One region of the Pseudoalteromonas sp. SR43-5 genome, then DNA from elsewhere that is predicted to be linked to it. Evidence: predicted binding sites of a transcription regulator. Region 1 holds the regulator's gene; each other region holds the start of a gene.
The links. Region 1 encodes sigma-54, which starts transcription at its own class of promoters, with help from an activator protein. Its sites were predicted from a motif close to GTTGGCACGNNNNTNGNNT; they were not measured.
Positions count from the first base shown of each region.

Region 2: the regulator sigma-54 is predicted to act here: its motif matches at 1,688-1,706, upstream of H5090_RS11190 (EF-hand domain-containing protein).
Region 3: the regulator sigma-54 is predicted to act here: its motif matches at 2,918-2,936, upstream of H5090_RS02645 (EF-hand domain-containing protein).

Region 1 covers NZ_JACJEA010000001.1:110,854-115,668, reverse strand. Annotated here, with positions in the region: gene rapZ (RNase adapter RapZ) at 1-749, opposite strand, end outside; gene ptsN (PTS IIA-like nitrogen regulatory protein PtsN) at 768-1,220, opposite strand; gene hpf (ribosome hibernation promoting factor) at 1,225-1,512, opposite strand; gene H5090_RS00560 (RNA polymerase factor sigma-54) at 1,539-3,038, opposite strand; gene lptB (LPS export ABC transporter ATP-binding protein) at 3,108-3,833, opposite strand; gene lptA (lipopolysaccharide transport periplasmic protein LptA) at 3,830-4,375, opposite strand; gene lptC (LPS export ABC transporter periplasmic protein LptC) at 4,365-4,815, opposite strand, start outside.
Region 2 covers NZ_JACJEA010000016.1:66,918-71,732, reverse strand. Annotated here, with positions in the region: gene H5090_RS11210 (amidohydrolase) at 1-365, opposite strand, end outside; gene H5090_RS11205 (calcium-binding protein) at 498-734, opposite strand; gene H5090_RS11200 (calcium dependent protein) at 744-980, opposite strand; gene H5090_RS11195 (hypothetical protein) at 1,167-1,394, opposite strand; gene H5090_RS11190 (EF-hand domain-containing protein) at 1,419-1,652, opposite strand; gene H5090_RS11185 (sensor histidine kinase KdpD) at 1,983-3,440, shown strand; gene H5090_RS11180 (hypothetical protein) at 3,442-3,987, shown strand; gene H5090_RS11175 (sigma 54-interacting transcriptional regulator) at 3,990-4,815, shown strand, end outside.
Region 3 covers NZ_JACJEA010000003.1:39,286-44,100, reverse strand. Annotated here, with positions in the region: gene H5090_RS02660 (YciK family oxidoreductase) at 1-660, shown strand, start outside; gene rluB (23S rRNA pseudouridine(2605) synthase RluB) at 744-1,616, opposite strand; gene scpB (SMC-Scp complex subunit ScpB) at 1,613-2,203, opposite strand; gene H5090_RS02645 (EF-hand domain-containing protein) at 2,355-2,876, opposite strand; gene H5090_RS02640 (hypothetical protein) at 3,104-3,535, opposite strand; gene xthA (exodeoxyribonuclease III) at 3,776-4,582, shown strand; gene H5090_RS02630 (energy-coupling factor ABC transporter permease) at 4,588-4,815, shown strand, end outside.

The sequences.
Region 1 (4,815 bases):
CCACCTGTACACCCAATAGCAATGGTTAAATAACTGCGGTTATTTCGTTCTAAATGCGGTAACCACGTTTGTACAAATGTTTGAATTTGCCATGTGAATTTTTGCACTATGCTGTGATTAGCTAAATAGTCTTTAACCGGTTGATCTAACCCATTTAAAGGCTTCAACTCTGGTTCCCAGTGTGGATTTGGTAAAAAGCGTGCATCAAATACGTAGTCTGCTTCTTTTGGTATACCGTGTTTAAAACCAAATGATTCAAATGTGACAATCAGTTGCTTATCTTTTTTACCTAAAATCTTTTCACGAATAGATTCAGCGAGTTGATGAACACTTAAATCAGTCGTATCTATCATAAAGTCGGCGCGAGTGGTTAATACATCAAGTAATTCTTTTTCTTTTTTGATGGCTAAATCAAGAGGCAACGAGTCTATTGATAGTGGGTGTAATCTGCGTGTTTCAGAAAAGCGTTTGATCAATGTCTGATCGTCACTATCTAAATAAAATAACGTAGGGTTTGCAAAGCCTGGTAAGTATTCAAGAATATCGTTAAATTCATCTTGTTCTTTAGGTATGTTGCGCACATCTATGCTAACAGCAATTTTATCGTAGCTATCAGACACACTGCGAACTAATGAAGGTAGTAGGTTTACTGGAATATTATCTACGCAATAATAACCTAAATCTTCTACAACGCGCAAAGCAACCGACTTTCCAGAACCAGAACGGCCGCTTATGATAATTAACTCCATTTAACACCCTTTATAAAACTATGATTGATCGACAATAACTTGGTAAAGCTCAGTATCAGATTTTGCACTGCGTAACTGTTTACAAAAATCTTTGTTGTTTAGTTTATCAGCAATGGTTGCTAGAGTCTTTAAGTGCTGCTGGTTATCGCCATCTGGTACGATGAGTGCGACAAAAATATCAACAGGGCGATTATCGATTGCATCAAAGTTTATTGGAGTTTCGCTAACGAGCACTAAAGCCAAAGGCTCTTCTGCACCGCTCATTCTTCCATGAGGAATAGCAATGCCACGTCCTATACCTGTACTACCTAATTTCTCTCTGCTCATTAAAGCATTAAGAATATCTTGTTGCGGTAAATACGGAAGTTTGTCGTGAGCAAGTTCGCTAATGAACTCTAAAATTCTTTTTTTGCTATTAAAAAGGACCGCAGCTTTGCTGCAGTCCTGGCATATAAGTGAACTTAATTTCATCATATTAGTGTCGAGCAAGCTTCTCTTTGTGTTTGATTACTTGGCGATCGAGCTTGTCGATCAACGAGTCAATAGCGGCATACATATCTTGATGTTCTGTAGAGGCAAATAGCTCAGCACCGCTTACGTGTATTGTGGCTTCTGCTTTTTGATTTAATTTTTCTACATCGAGAATGACATGAACATTATTAATATGATCAGAGTGTCTTTCAAGCTTCGCAAATTTAGTATTAATATAGTCTCTTAGTGAATCGGTTAATTCTACGTGACGACCAGTTAAGTTTAGTTGCATAAGCATTACCCTCTTAGTTTAGCGTCTTAAATCAGACTTTTACGCTGATTTGACGGTGGAATAGCAAGAGATTCGCGGTATTTTGCGATTGTACGTCTCGCTACTTTAATTCCTTGCTCAGCCAATATATCCGCTATTTTGCTATCACTCAATGGTTTTGCTGAGTTTTCTGCTGCGATTAATTTTCGGATAAGCGCACGTATTGCTGTAGATGAACATTCACCACCGTTTTCAGTACTTACATGGCTTGAGAAAAAATATTTAAGCTCAAATATACCACGGGGTGTATGCATGTACTTTTGAGTAGTTACGCGAGAAATTGTCGATTCGTGCATTTCTACCATTTCAGCAACATCATTTAAAACCATTGGTTTCATGGCTTCAGGGCCATGTTCAAAAAAGCCTTGTTGTTGCTTAACAATACAATTAGTAACTTTTAATAGCGTGTCGTTTCTACTTTCTAAGCTTTTAATAAACCATTTAGCTTCTTGTAAATGTGAGCGAATAAACTGGCTGTCGCCACTTGATTTTACAGTGCGAGACATTGCTGCGTATTGGCTATTAACACGAATTTTAGGCATGCTATCTGGGTTTAATTCGACAACCCAGCGGCCTTTAATTTTTTTAACTGACACATCAGGAATAACATACTCAGATTCTTCCCTTACAATAGTATCTGCAGGTTTTGGGTTGAGAGTATGTATTAGTGTCATTACTTCTTTAAGCTCTTCTTCTTTGAGCTTAGTTTTTTTCATTAATGTACGATAGTCGCGAGCTGCTAATAGATCAATATGCTCGGTTAAAATCATTTTCGTTTCATTAATATAAGGTGTTTCTTTATCAAATTGATTAAGCTGAATACACAAACACTCTTGTAAACTACGTGCAGCAATACCAACAGGATCAAACAGTTGGATGCGTTTTAATACCGCTTCAATTTCATCAAGTTCGACTTCGTTATCATCTTCGTTTTCTTGATTAAAGCTTTCTAAAATCTCTTCGCAGCTTAGTGTTAAAATACCTGAATCATCGACAGCTTCTACAATAGCAATAGCAATAGCTTCGTCTGTAGGGCTAAATGGCGTTAGTTGTAATTGCCACATTAAATACTCATGGAGCGTTTCAGTAGAGGCGCCTTGGTATATTGATTCGTCTTCAGGCATTGGACCTGATGAGGCTGCAGGAGCGGCACTCATGTACTCATCCCAACTGACATCCATAGCCATGTCGTCACTTAGCGTGTCTTTTGCAAGTGCTTCACCAGTATCTTGTTCGTATTCGCTCGGAGCATCATCAGCAGATGCGCTAACAGTTATGTCATCGGTATCAGCTTTTTGCTCGTTTTTACCAGCAGCGTCTTCGGAATAGTCTGCCTCTTCAACCTCTAATAGTGGATTACTGTCGAGAGCTTCTTGTATTTCTTGCTGGAGATCCAATGTACTGAGTTGCAACAAACGAATAGCTTGTTGCAACTGTGGAGTCATTGTAAGTTGCTGGCCCATGCGCAGCTGTAGTGATTGCCTCATGTATCTCTAACAATCCTTTTATGTTGTTATAATTAATACTAGCAGATGCTTAAAGACATGGCGTAAATGTTACAGCCTAAATTGCTCGCCTAAGTAAACATCGCGTACTGTTTTATCATTTAATACGTGTTCTGGAGTACCTGATGCAATCAGCTCCCCATGAGAAACAATGTAGGCTTTTTCACAAACATCAAGGGTCTCTCTTACGTTATGGTCGGTAATTAATACACCAATCCCACGATTTTTAAGATGTTCTATTATTTTCTTTATATCTAATACCGAAATAGGGTCAACACCGGCAAACGGTTCATCCAGTAATATAAATTTAGGATCTGCTGCCAGCGCTCGTGCTATTTCTACACGACGACGTTCTCCCCCCGATAATGCCATACCTTGGCTATCACGAATGTGTTGTATGCTAAATTCATCTAATAAGTTATTGAGCGTGTCTTCTCTGGCTTGTTTATTTAGTTCTTTGCGCGTTTCTAAAATGGCCATTAAGTTTTGATAAACAGTCAGCTTTCTAAAAATCGATGACTCTTGTGGTAAGTAGCCTATGCCTAATCTAGCACGACTATGCATAGGTAAAAGAGTAATATCGTTATCATCAATAGATATTTTACCTTTGTCGCTAGGAACAAGCCCTACAATCATATAAAAAGTCGTTGTTTTACCAGCACCGTTAGGGCCAAGTAAGCCAACTATACTGCCAGCTTGTACTTCAAGGCCGACGTTTTTTACAACTTCACGACCTTTATAGCTTTTTGCTAATAGTTCTGCTTTTAATGTGCTCATGGTTGACCTTTATCGCCTTTTTTACTTTTTTTAGTTTCGATCGGTACTAAAATTGTGTGAACGCGGTCAGTTGAGTTTTCATCTTTTTCGGCACTGATGAGCTGCTGCTCTATGTCGTAGGTAATACTTTTAGCATTTATTTTTTGTCCGGCTTGCGAAACTTGTGCATTACCAACAAGCGTTAAAAAACGCTTAGATACATCATAACGTACTTCGTCAGCACTGGCGCTCATAGTCGTGCCGTCTGATTGCTTTTCTTCAAAGTGCGCAGGGCTACCTGTGGCAATTAATAATTGTTTATTATCACCAAGTTCATCACGTTTGTGTACTTCGAGGCGATCGGCTGTAATGCGGCGATTACCGTGAATAATCTCAACGTTTTTCTCAAAAATACCCACATTAGCTTTCAATTGACCTTCTTGCTTGTCGGCACTTATTGAAATTTGATTGGCAGCAGGTTGCGTGTTTTGCTCTGCAGCACTACTATTAAACGCTAGTATAAGTGTAGGAATTATAAGTGATTTTAATATTTTATTGGTCATAATATATGGTTCGCGTATGGTTAATTAGTTTTATCACTTCGGTTTTCAAGTCGGCTTCTAGGCCTTTACCGGTGATTTTTAAATTGGGTCCAGTGATAATGACGGGTTGCTCCGAACGCATTGTTAATAACTTTATATCAACCTGAATATTATCAGCATTGATTTTGTCTATCATGGCGTTATCGGTTAAATTTTTGGCAACCACATTACCTTCTAAAATTAATTGTTTATCTTCATATAATGTTGCTTCGTCTGCATTTATTTGCCACGTTTGTTGCTCGTTATATAAAGTAAAAATGGGTTTTTCAAAAAACGTGAAACCTAATTGCTGGTATAGCTCCATTTTAGCCGCAGTGACTTTGTGGCTAATTTTACCTTGCTCATCATAGGCTGTCTGTTTGAGCTCAATAGCTATGTAATCAGGCTTAGCAACAACTTCA
Region 2 (4,815 bases), on a different contig from region 1:
TCGGCAAATACTTTTAGTTTATTCGTTACTTCATCAACCGATTTTGCACCGCGTACATCAAGTTGCGATAAATTATCGCCAAGGCCAATAACGTGCCCATGAGCATCAATTAAGCCTGGTAATAAGGTATTACCGTGCGCGTCAATTAGCTTGGCATCTGGGTAGCTATCTTTAAGTGTATCGCTACCTAGTTTTACTACCTTGCCATTTTTAATAACGAGGGTAGTAAACTGCTGTACTTCACCTTGATATAAAGGGGTATAACCGTTGGCATTATAAATTACTTTTGTTTGTGCAATAGTGTAACTAGAACTAGCGCAAAGGCTGGCTAGTATGAGTGGTTTTATTATTTTTTTGAGCGACATAAGGCATTATTTTTTATTGTTAGTGCGTTAACACTAGCAAACCCAACTTTATAATACCAATATGTGAGACAAATTATGATGAAGAAAAAAGCAGTAAAGCTAGAACATAAAATATCTAGCTTTTGAAAGGGTTTATTTACTAGCGTATAAACTGTATTCACTTAGCGTTAGCTTGCCGTCTTTGTCTTGATCATAGCTTGAAAACCGAGACCACAAAGCGGGGTCTACAGCGGTTTCTGAACGTGTTAAAAAACCATCCTGGTTTCTATCAAGTTTTTCAAATTGCTCTGCAACATTGTTGCTTGCAGCAAAGCCTAATGTGCTAAAAATACTAAACGCAAAAAGCGCTATATAGCTTGTTTTTTTCATGAAAAATACTCAGTAGAGGTTATTGGTAAGGTAATTTTTAAATTCGATTAACGAAATTTGGTTATCTTGGTTTTTGTCCCATTTTACAAATGTGTTTAATAGTTGTGGTTGGGGATCAAGTTCGTCATGCGTTAAATAGCCACTTTTGTCGCTATCGAGGTGATCAAAGCGTTGCTTTACATCAAGTGCAGCGGCATCAAAGCTTAATAGCATTAAGATGCTTATAATAAGGGGAAGTATCTTCATGGTGTTCCTTCCAAAAGATGTATTTAAAGTTTGTGGCTAAAATAAAGTGAAAAGGAAAAAGCACTTGCCGTAATTTAACTCCCAACATTAAATCCTTTTACACACTCCCTCAGGGATTATGGCAAATGCTTTTAATTCCAGTTTACCTATAACAAGCTTAAGTAAAGCTTAATCAGTAATTACTCATTAAGGTTTAAAGCTTTCAAATTCTTTTTTTGAGACTTTTTCATCACCGTCTTCATCTAAGTCGGCAAACTGTCTCATTACTTCCTTGTCTTCCTTTGCTTCTGCAATTGATATTTGTCCGTCCATATCTTTATCTAAGTGGGCAAAACGCACATTTGTTGGCGATGCAATTACAGTGGCACTAATTGCTAAAAACATTAATGAAAAAGCGGCTATAAGTTGTTTCATAATCACGTTCCTTATTAAATGAGTTTATTGAATAAATTTTTTGAATTCATCTAGCGACAATTGCCCATCTTGATTAGTATCAATTTGAGAAAAATTCTCGTGTAACACAGCATCTTCACCTGCTTCGGCTTCACTTAATGTGCCGTTACTGTCTTTATCAAGTTCGTTAAAAGTCGCGTGAACGTCCATTGCGTGTGCATTAGCGCCTAAAAAGCCTAAAGCCAGTAATGATGAAATTACTAAAATGCGTTTGTTCATAATTATTTCCTTATTGATTAAAGTTATTACTCCTATTACAAAAATGGTGCCAATAATAATTGTTGTTATTTTTCAACTGGTTATTGTTTTAGCTTTAAGCCAGTGAGAAGTTTTTACTGGGTTTATTGTAATTTTTGTGCGCCTTTTGCAACACTATTTAGCGGGGTTAAAAGGGAGTTTATTAAAATCAACGAGTTACGTTGTCTCTATTTGGCGACACATTGTTTTGTAGTGCTGGCTGTTAATCGTATTAAATATAATTGCTGGTTCAGCTAGTGTATAAGGTAAGCACTTAATAATAGAACGCTTAACTTAAAAGGACTAAACGAAATGCCAGCAACCATAGCTAAAAAATACCAAGCAATGCTTAACTGGCGGCCTAATTTAATTGGGCAATTTGCAATGAGTATGCTGCTTTCGTTACTGCCGCTTTCTATAGTGGTGATCGTATTTTTAAATGCGCTTAATAAGCAATTAGCGGTTACTCAAAGTATTGTGAGTAGCAACTACCAAGTTACCAAATCGTTTAACACTTTAAAGCAAGAACTCAACAGCCTTGAACGCGCCACTAGACAAAACTGGGTATTAAAAAGTGAATCGCTTGATAAGCTCATTGTCGATAAATGGCAATCATCCCTACAAAGCATTGATGAACTCAAATTTGTAAACACGAATAAAGAGTATATCAACCAATGGCAACGCTTATATACCACCTTACAAACCGCGCATGTAAAACTCGTTGAGCAAAAACAACAACAAGCTGAGCTATTTGTGCCAGTGAGCGATTTAATTGCTGAACTTACTTTATGGTTACGTGATAAAAACGAAGCGCAAATTACCAATAACCAAAAAGAGCTTACAAGCCTGCAAGCGTCATTTATAAATTGGCTGGTGGCACTTATTCCACTGACTTTAATTGTTGGGGGAGGTTTTTTATGGCGCATAAGTGGGCGGCTAAAAGGGTTAACTACGGTTATTGATAAGCTTGGGCAGGGGCATTGGCAGCAAAAAATATCTGTGAAAGGTTCAGCTGAGCTTGTTGAGCTAGGAGAAAAGCTCCAATGGGTACAAGAACAGCTTCATATGCTTGAGCAGCAAAAAGATACTTTTTTACGCCATGTAACTCATGAGCTAAAAACGCCGCTTGCTTCAATGGTCGAAGGCACTGACTTATTAACTGATGAAATAGTAGGTCCAATTACCGCTGAGCAAAAAGCAGTGCTTGAGCTTATTAGCCAATCTATGGTGCGCCTTCGTACAATGATTGACAGCTTGCTGAGTTATAATGCTATTCGCACCAGTAAAGATAGCCTAAGCGAAGTTGAATTTAGTCTTCTTATTAATAAAATTAATAGCCATTTTGAGCATCGCTTAACTGCGCGTCAGCAAGCTCTGCAGTGGCAAAATACTTTACCTAACAAACCGCTTGCTTTACCTAGTGAGCTTATTGAGATGATTTTAATTCAGCTTATTTCAAATGGCTTAAAATTTTCAGAAGATAAGCAAAGCGTTACTATTAATTTAGCGCTTGAGCAAAACCAGCTTTGTATCGTTGTACTTGATAAAGGGTGCGGTATTAAAGAGCAAGAAAAAACTCAAATTTTCAGCGCATTTTATCAAGGTAAACACAGTAAAAATGTTACGCTGCAAGGCAGTGGGCTGGGTTTAACTATTGTAAAAGAGTCTGTTGAACAGCTAAGAGGTACACTTAGTGTTGAGCATAACGAGCCACATGGTTGCCGGTTTTCAATTAAAATTCCCATAACAAAAAATCTAGGAGTTAATTAACATGCGCTTGCGTTTAATCGCTATTTTATGTGTGCTCAGTAGCAGCATGGTTATATCAGGTTGTGAAATTAATAATGGGCAAGAAGAGCGTGTGTCAATTACACCTGCACCTGTGGTCGATACAAAAAAAACGACCGACAAAAACAGTAACCCTAGTCCAAAACCTAGACCAAAAATTGAACCAAGCTATCCTCCTGCAGAGCAAGTTATTGCATGGCACGCTAATCAGTGTGGCGGGTTTAAATTGGTACCTAGCAAAAATGTTTTTACAGGCGAAAACGAGCTTAAACGCTTTTTTAAATTTATGTGCTTAAACATAAATAATGATCCAAATACGGTAATGACTCAGTTGCTAAAGCTCGATCTTGCTTACTTTTGGCCTGATGACATAAAGCAATATTTATGGCTTCAAAAGCAGCAAGTAACTATGCAAATAAATGCTAAAAAAGAGCAGCAAGCACTTAATAATAAAATGCAAGAAACCCTCTCATCGTTAGCAACGATTGAGCAGCAACTTTTACTACGAGAAGAAACGAAGGAGCAGTAACTATGGCCGCAACTAAAGTACAAGGTGCAAAAGTATTACTCGTAGACGACGACGCTAGCTTATTAAAACTGCTCGCTATTCGTATTGAATCAAAAGGATACGAAGTAACAACCTGCGAAAGCGGCTTAACCGCACTACAAATACTTAAAAGCCAAGTGTTTGACGCCGTAATAACCGACTTACGCATGGATGAAATGGATGGTATGGCACTGCATCGTCAGCTGCAAAGCCGCTACCCTGCATTACCTGTCATTATGATGACAGCGCACGGCTCAATTCCTGATGCAGTAGAGGCAACTAAGCAGGGCATTTTTGCATTCATAACTAAACCAGTGGATAAAGATGAGCTATTTGACAGCCTTGCAAAAGCGATAGAAATTCATGGTGTTAACGCCGATGAAGCTGCACCTAAAAGTAATATAGTTACGCGCAGTGGTGCAATGCTGCACTTGTTAGAGCAAGTAAAACTACTTGGGCCAACGCAAGTTAATGTACTTATTTCGGGGGCTAGTGGTACTGGTAAAGAATTACTCGCACAGGCGATTCACCAGCATAGCCATGTAAGCGGTGGCCCTTTTGTTGCAATTAACTGCGGCGCTGTACCAGGGGAGCTTTTAGAGTCCGAATTATTTGGTCATAAAAAAGGCTCGTTTACGGGTGCAATTAAAGATCACCAAGGTTTGTTTCAACAAGCACAGGGTGGCACGTTATTTTTAGACGAAATTGGCGATATGCCGCTTAACTTACAGGTTAAGTTACTGCGCGTATTACAAGAAAAAACAATTCGCCCAGTAGGTTTTCAAGAAGAGGTAGCAATTGATGTACGCA
Region 3 (4,815 bases), on a different contig from region 1:
GCAATTACGTATGCAAAATACGGCGCTACAGTTATCTTATTAGGAAAAACAACTAATAAACTTGAATGTGTTTACGATGAAATTGTTAATGCGGGTTACCCTAAACCTGCAATTGTGCCCATGGACTTAAAAGGCGCAACTAAACAAAACTACCGTGACCTTGCTGCAACAATTGAATATCAATTTGGCCGCCTTGATGGCTTGCTTAATAATGCAGGTATTTTAGGGTCACTTGGTCCACTTGAACATTTTTGCTCATCTACGTTCGAAAACATAATGAAAGTAAACGTGACCGCGCAAGCGATGATCACTAAAGCGCTTTTTCCTGTTCTTCGTAAGTCTGATAATGCATCGATAGTATTTACGTCATCAGGTGTAGGCCGCAAAGGCCGTGAATTTTGGGGGCCATACGCCATCTCAAAATTTGCTGTAGAAGGCATGATGCAAACATGGGCATGTGAAGTAGGTAAAACGAATATTCGTATAAACTGTATTAATCCAGGCGCTACTCGCACTTCTATGCGTGCTGCTGCATACCCAGGAGAAGATAGAGACGCGCTTGCTACACCAGAAGATTTAATGCCAACCTACTTATACTTGATGAGCGATGATTCTAGTAAAGTGAATGGCGAATCGTTAGATGCTCAAGTAAAAAAGTAATTTATAGTTTAAAAAATTTAAACAACACACATTAAAAAAGCCGCAATTAGCGGCTTTTTTGTGTGCAATAAATAACTAATTTATTATTTACGTTTGGTAGGCTTAACACGTTGATTGTGTTTTTTAACTGCTTTGCGGATCTGGTTGATTTTAGCGCGTTTATCTTTGCGTTTTTCAGGCATAACAGAAAGCTTAGTTTGTGTCTCGCGCCCTAATTTAACGGTTTTGCGTAAGTAGTTTACTGTTTCTAAATCATACTCCATCCAACCACCTTGTGGCACGCGCTTATCAAGCTCTAGTTTACCGTAACGAATACGAATAAGACGAGATACTTCCGCATCTTGAGACTGCCATAAACGACGTACTTCACGGTTACGTCCTTCATTTAACGTTACGTTAAACCAGCGGTTAACGCCTTCGCCACCCATAGGGGTTACAGTCGTGAATTTGGCTGGACCATCTTCAAGCTCAACACCACGTAGTAAGTTTTTAACCGTTTCATTGGTTACTTCACCAAATACACGCGCAGAGTATTCACGCTCTACTTCATAGCTTGGGTGCATCAAGCGGTTAGCTAATTCACCATCATTAGTAAAGAGCATCAAACCCGAAGTATTAACGTCTAATCGGCCAACCGCAATCCAACGCTCACCATCAATACGAGGAAGTCGGTCAAATACGGTACGACGCCCTTCTGGATCTTTACGTGTGCTTAACTCACCTTCGGGTTTGTTATACATAATTACACGACAGATTCTATCTGCTTTTTCTTCAATCTTTACAGTGTGTCCGTCTACACGAATTAAATCAGTTTCTTCAACACGGTCACCTAACTTTGCCACTTTACCGTTTACACTAACGCGGTTTGCATCAATGTATTTTTCCATTTCACGGCGTGAGCCTACGCCTGCACGGGCTAAGACTTTTTGTAACTTTTCACCTTGTATAATACTCATTCGGATGGTTCTCTCACAGAAGGATCGCTCAATAACTGGTTAATTTTACTTTGCTGCTCTGTTGGCAGCGCAGGTAAGTTTTCAAGTCCAGTTAACGAAAAATAATCTAAAAATTGTTTAGTAGTTGCATATAAAGCCGGCTTACCCGGAACCTCTTTATGCCCTACCACTTTAACCCAATCTCTTTCGAGTAGGGTTTTAATAATATTCGAACCCGTAGTAACACCCCTTACTTGCTCAATTTCACCGCGCGTAATGGGCTGCCTATATGCAATAAGTGATAATGTTTCCAGTAAAGCACGTGAGTATTTTGGTGCGCGTTCTTGCCACAAGTTATTTAACCAAGGGCTTAAACTACTACATGCCTGAAAACGATACCCACTACCAACTTCAACTAAGCGAATACCACGAGTTTGAAAATGTTCTTGTATTGTATCTATTGCGTCGTTTATTCGCGCCATAGAAATAGCTAAATCTATTAATACAGTATCTTTAAGGTGGCGTTTACTCACAGGCTTATCTGCAACAAAAATAGCTGCTTCAATGATCTCAACTAGTTGTTCATCACTAATTCGCCGACCCGCCATACACACTCTTAACAAATAAAAATACACAGCCATCTATTATGACAGAACAACACCAAACTAGGAAAATATATCTACTAAATAACTAGATTTTAAATACAAAAAAGCCAGTGATTATCACTGGCTTCTAATTTACTCTTTAAAACAACAAATATTAGCTGTGTTTAATGGCTTCTAATGCATCATCTTCAGCTACTGCGTTACCGTATTTTTTAATGTAACCCATAAACTCGCTTTTACTGATGCGCTTATCTTGGTTTTTATCCATGTAACCAAAGTGATTTGAAATATCATCATCGTTACCTTCAACTACCGAAATATAGCCATTACTGTCGTTATCTAAGCTTGAAAAGCTGCTTTCAATTTTATCGAATTTAGCGATTTCAGCTTTAAATGCCGACTCACTTACTTCAGAATCAGTGGCTACTTTACCATTGTTTAACTTCATGTAAGTGTTGAATTCTTTGCGGCTAATTTCGTTATCCATATTGGTATCAATATTTGAAAAATGGCCCCAAATGCTATCGTCATCAGCTTCAACTTTTGAGATGTAGCCATCGCTGTCATTATCTAAACTTGCAAAGTCACTGTCTATTCTTTCAAGACCTTGATTAGATGAACAAGCCGCTAGGCTTAATGATGCTAAAATAGTGGCTGCTAATGTTAACTTTTTCATAAGACGTATCCTTCGTAATTAATTAAATGTCACTTTAACTAATACAAATCCAATGCCAATAATAGTTAACTTATAACAATCAACAACTTAATCTTGATTTGTGCATTTGTTGAACAGTTTCAATAAGTTAAGCTTGCAAGCTTTGCAAACAACCTTGTAATTTTTGCAAAAAAATACCCGGTAAAAAACCAGGTATCTCAATTTTAGTTATATAGTTCAGCTAATAATTAGATTGCTGCGTTTTGGTAGCGTTTAACAAACTCAGTAACGTTTTGACCATTACATTTTAATGAGTTTAAGTTACCAATTTTTTGACGAACAGGTGCTAAACCTTGTTTTAAAGCCGTCATACATAATTGAGTTTCTTGTTGAGCGTCTTTTGCAAATACTTCTACTTTCTCAACTGATGCGTTGCTTAATGTCGTTTTTTTAGCAATATCGCGAATATCTTCACCATTACATAAAATGCTTTTAGAAAAACGAGATAAGTAAACACCGTGCTGAGCAGCTTCTTTACGAGCAACACTAAAGCCTTCGTTTGCGCTTAGTACACATAACTTAGACTCAATTTTATTATCTTGACTGAAGTAAGTATTGCTTTGTGCTGAAGCAGTTGCAGATGCTAATAAAGCAGTAGCTAAAAGTAGTTGTGTTTTCATGAGAGATCCTATTTGAACGAGCTAAACAAGTGAATTTCGCGCATTATATATTCAATAAAGTTAAGTTCAATTGAATTTTTTATTTATTTAAAAAATTAATACTGCATTTACAATGTTTAAACTTTACTCACCAATTGATCAACATTTGTGCAGCTATTTTCTCATTTCAGTCATGTTATATACGCGTATTTACTGATACAATTTAATTCATTAAATAGATCCAATTTTAAGGTAAATTTTATGAAAGTGATTTCTTTCAATATCAATGGTCTGCGTGCTCGTCTTCACCAATTACAAGCAATTATCGACAAACATCAACCAGACGTTATTGGTTTGCAAGAGATTAAAGTTCATGACGAAGCATTCCCACTAGAAGATGTACAAAAAATGGGATATCACGTCTACTTTCATGGCCAAAAAGCCCATTATGGCGTAGCTATGTTATGCAAAAAAGAGCCTAAATCGGTCTTAAAAGGCTTTGCTACCGATACAGAGGAATCGCAAAAACGCATGATAAGCGTCACTGTTGAACAAGATAACGGTCGCGACCTTACCGTCATGAATGGCTATTTCCCACAAGGTGAAAATATTAATCACGAAACTAAATTTCCTTATAAACGACAATTTTATAAAGATTTGATGACACACCTTGAAACCAACCACACCCCTGATCAAGACGTCATTGTTATGGGCGATATCAACATATCACCCACCGATTTAGATATTGGGATTGGCGAAGTTAATGCAAAGCGTTGGTTAAAAACGGGTAAGTGTTCTTTCCAACCGGTAGAGCGTGAATGGCTTTCAACATTACTTAATTGGGGCTTTAAAGACACCTTTAGAGAACAAAACCCAGAAACAGACGATCAATATTCGTGGTTTGACTATCGCTCTAAAGGGTTTGTAGATAACCGAGGGCTTCGAATAGATGTAGTACTTGCGACTAATGAGCTTGCAGCACGCTGTATAGATACTGGTATTGACTACGAACTGCGCGGTATTGAAAAACCCTCAGATCATGCCCCTATATGGTCAACATTTAAGTAATTACTATGCTCAGCATAACAATACAAGGGCTACTTTGGGCCCTTGTAATTATTATTGCCCTACTAAGCTTTGATAAAAAAACATATAAAACATTGCTTAATACGCCAGCCCGTCAAACTGGAGTTCTTGCATGTGCGTTAGTGTTTGCAGTGCTTTGGCGAATAAAGGCTGGCATTTTAACTGGCCTTGATTTACACATCCTAGGTGTTACGGCTGCTACATTAATTTTAGGC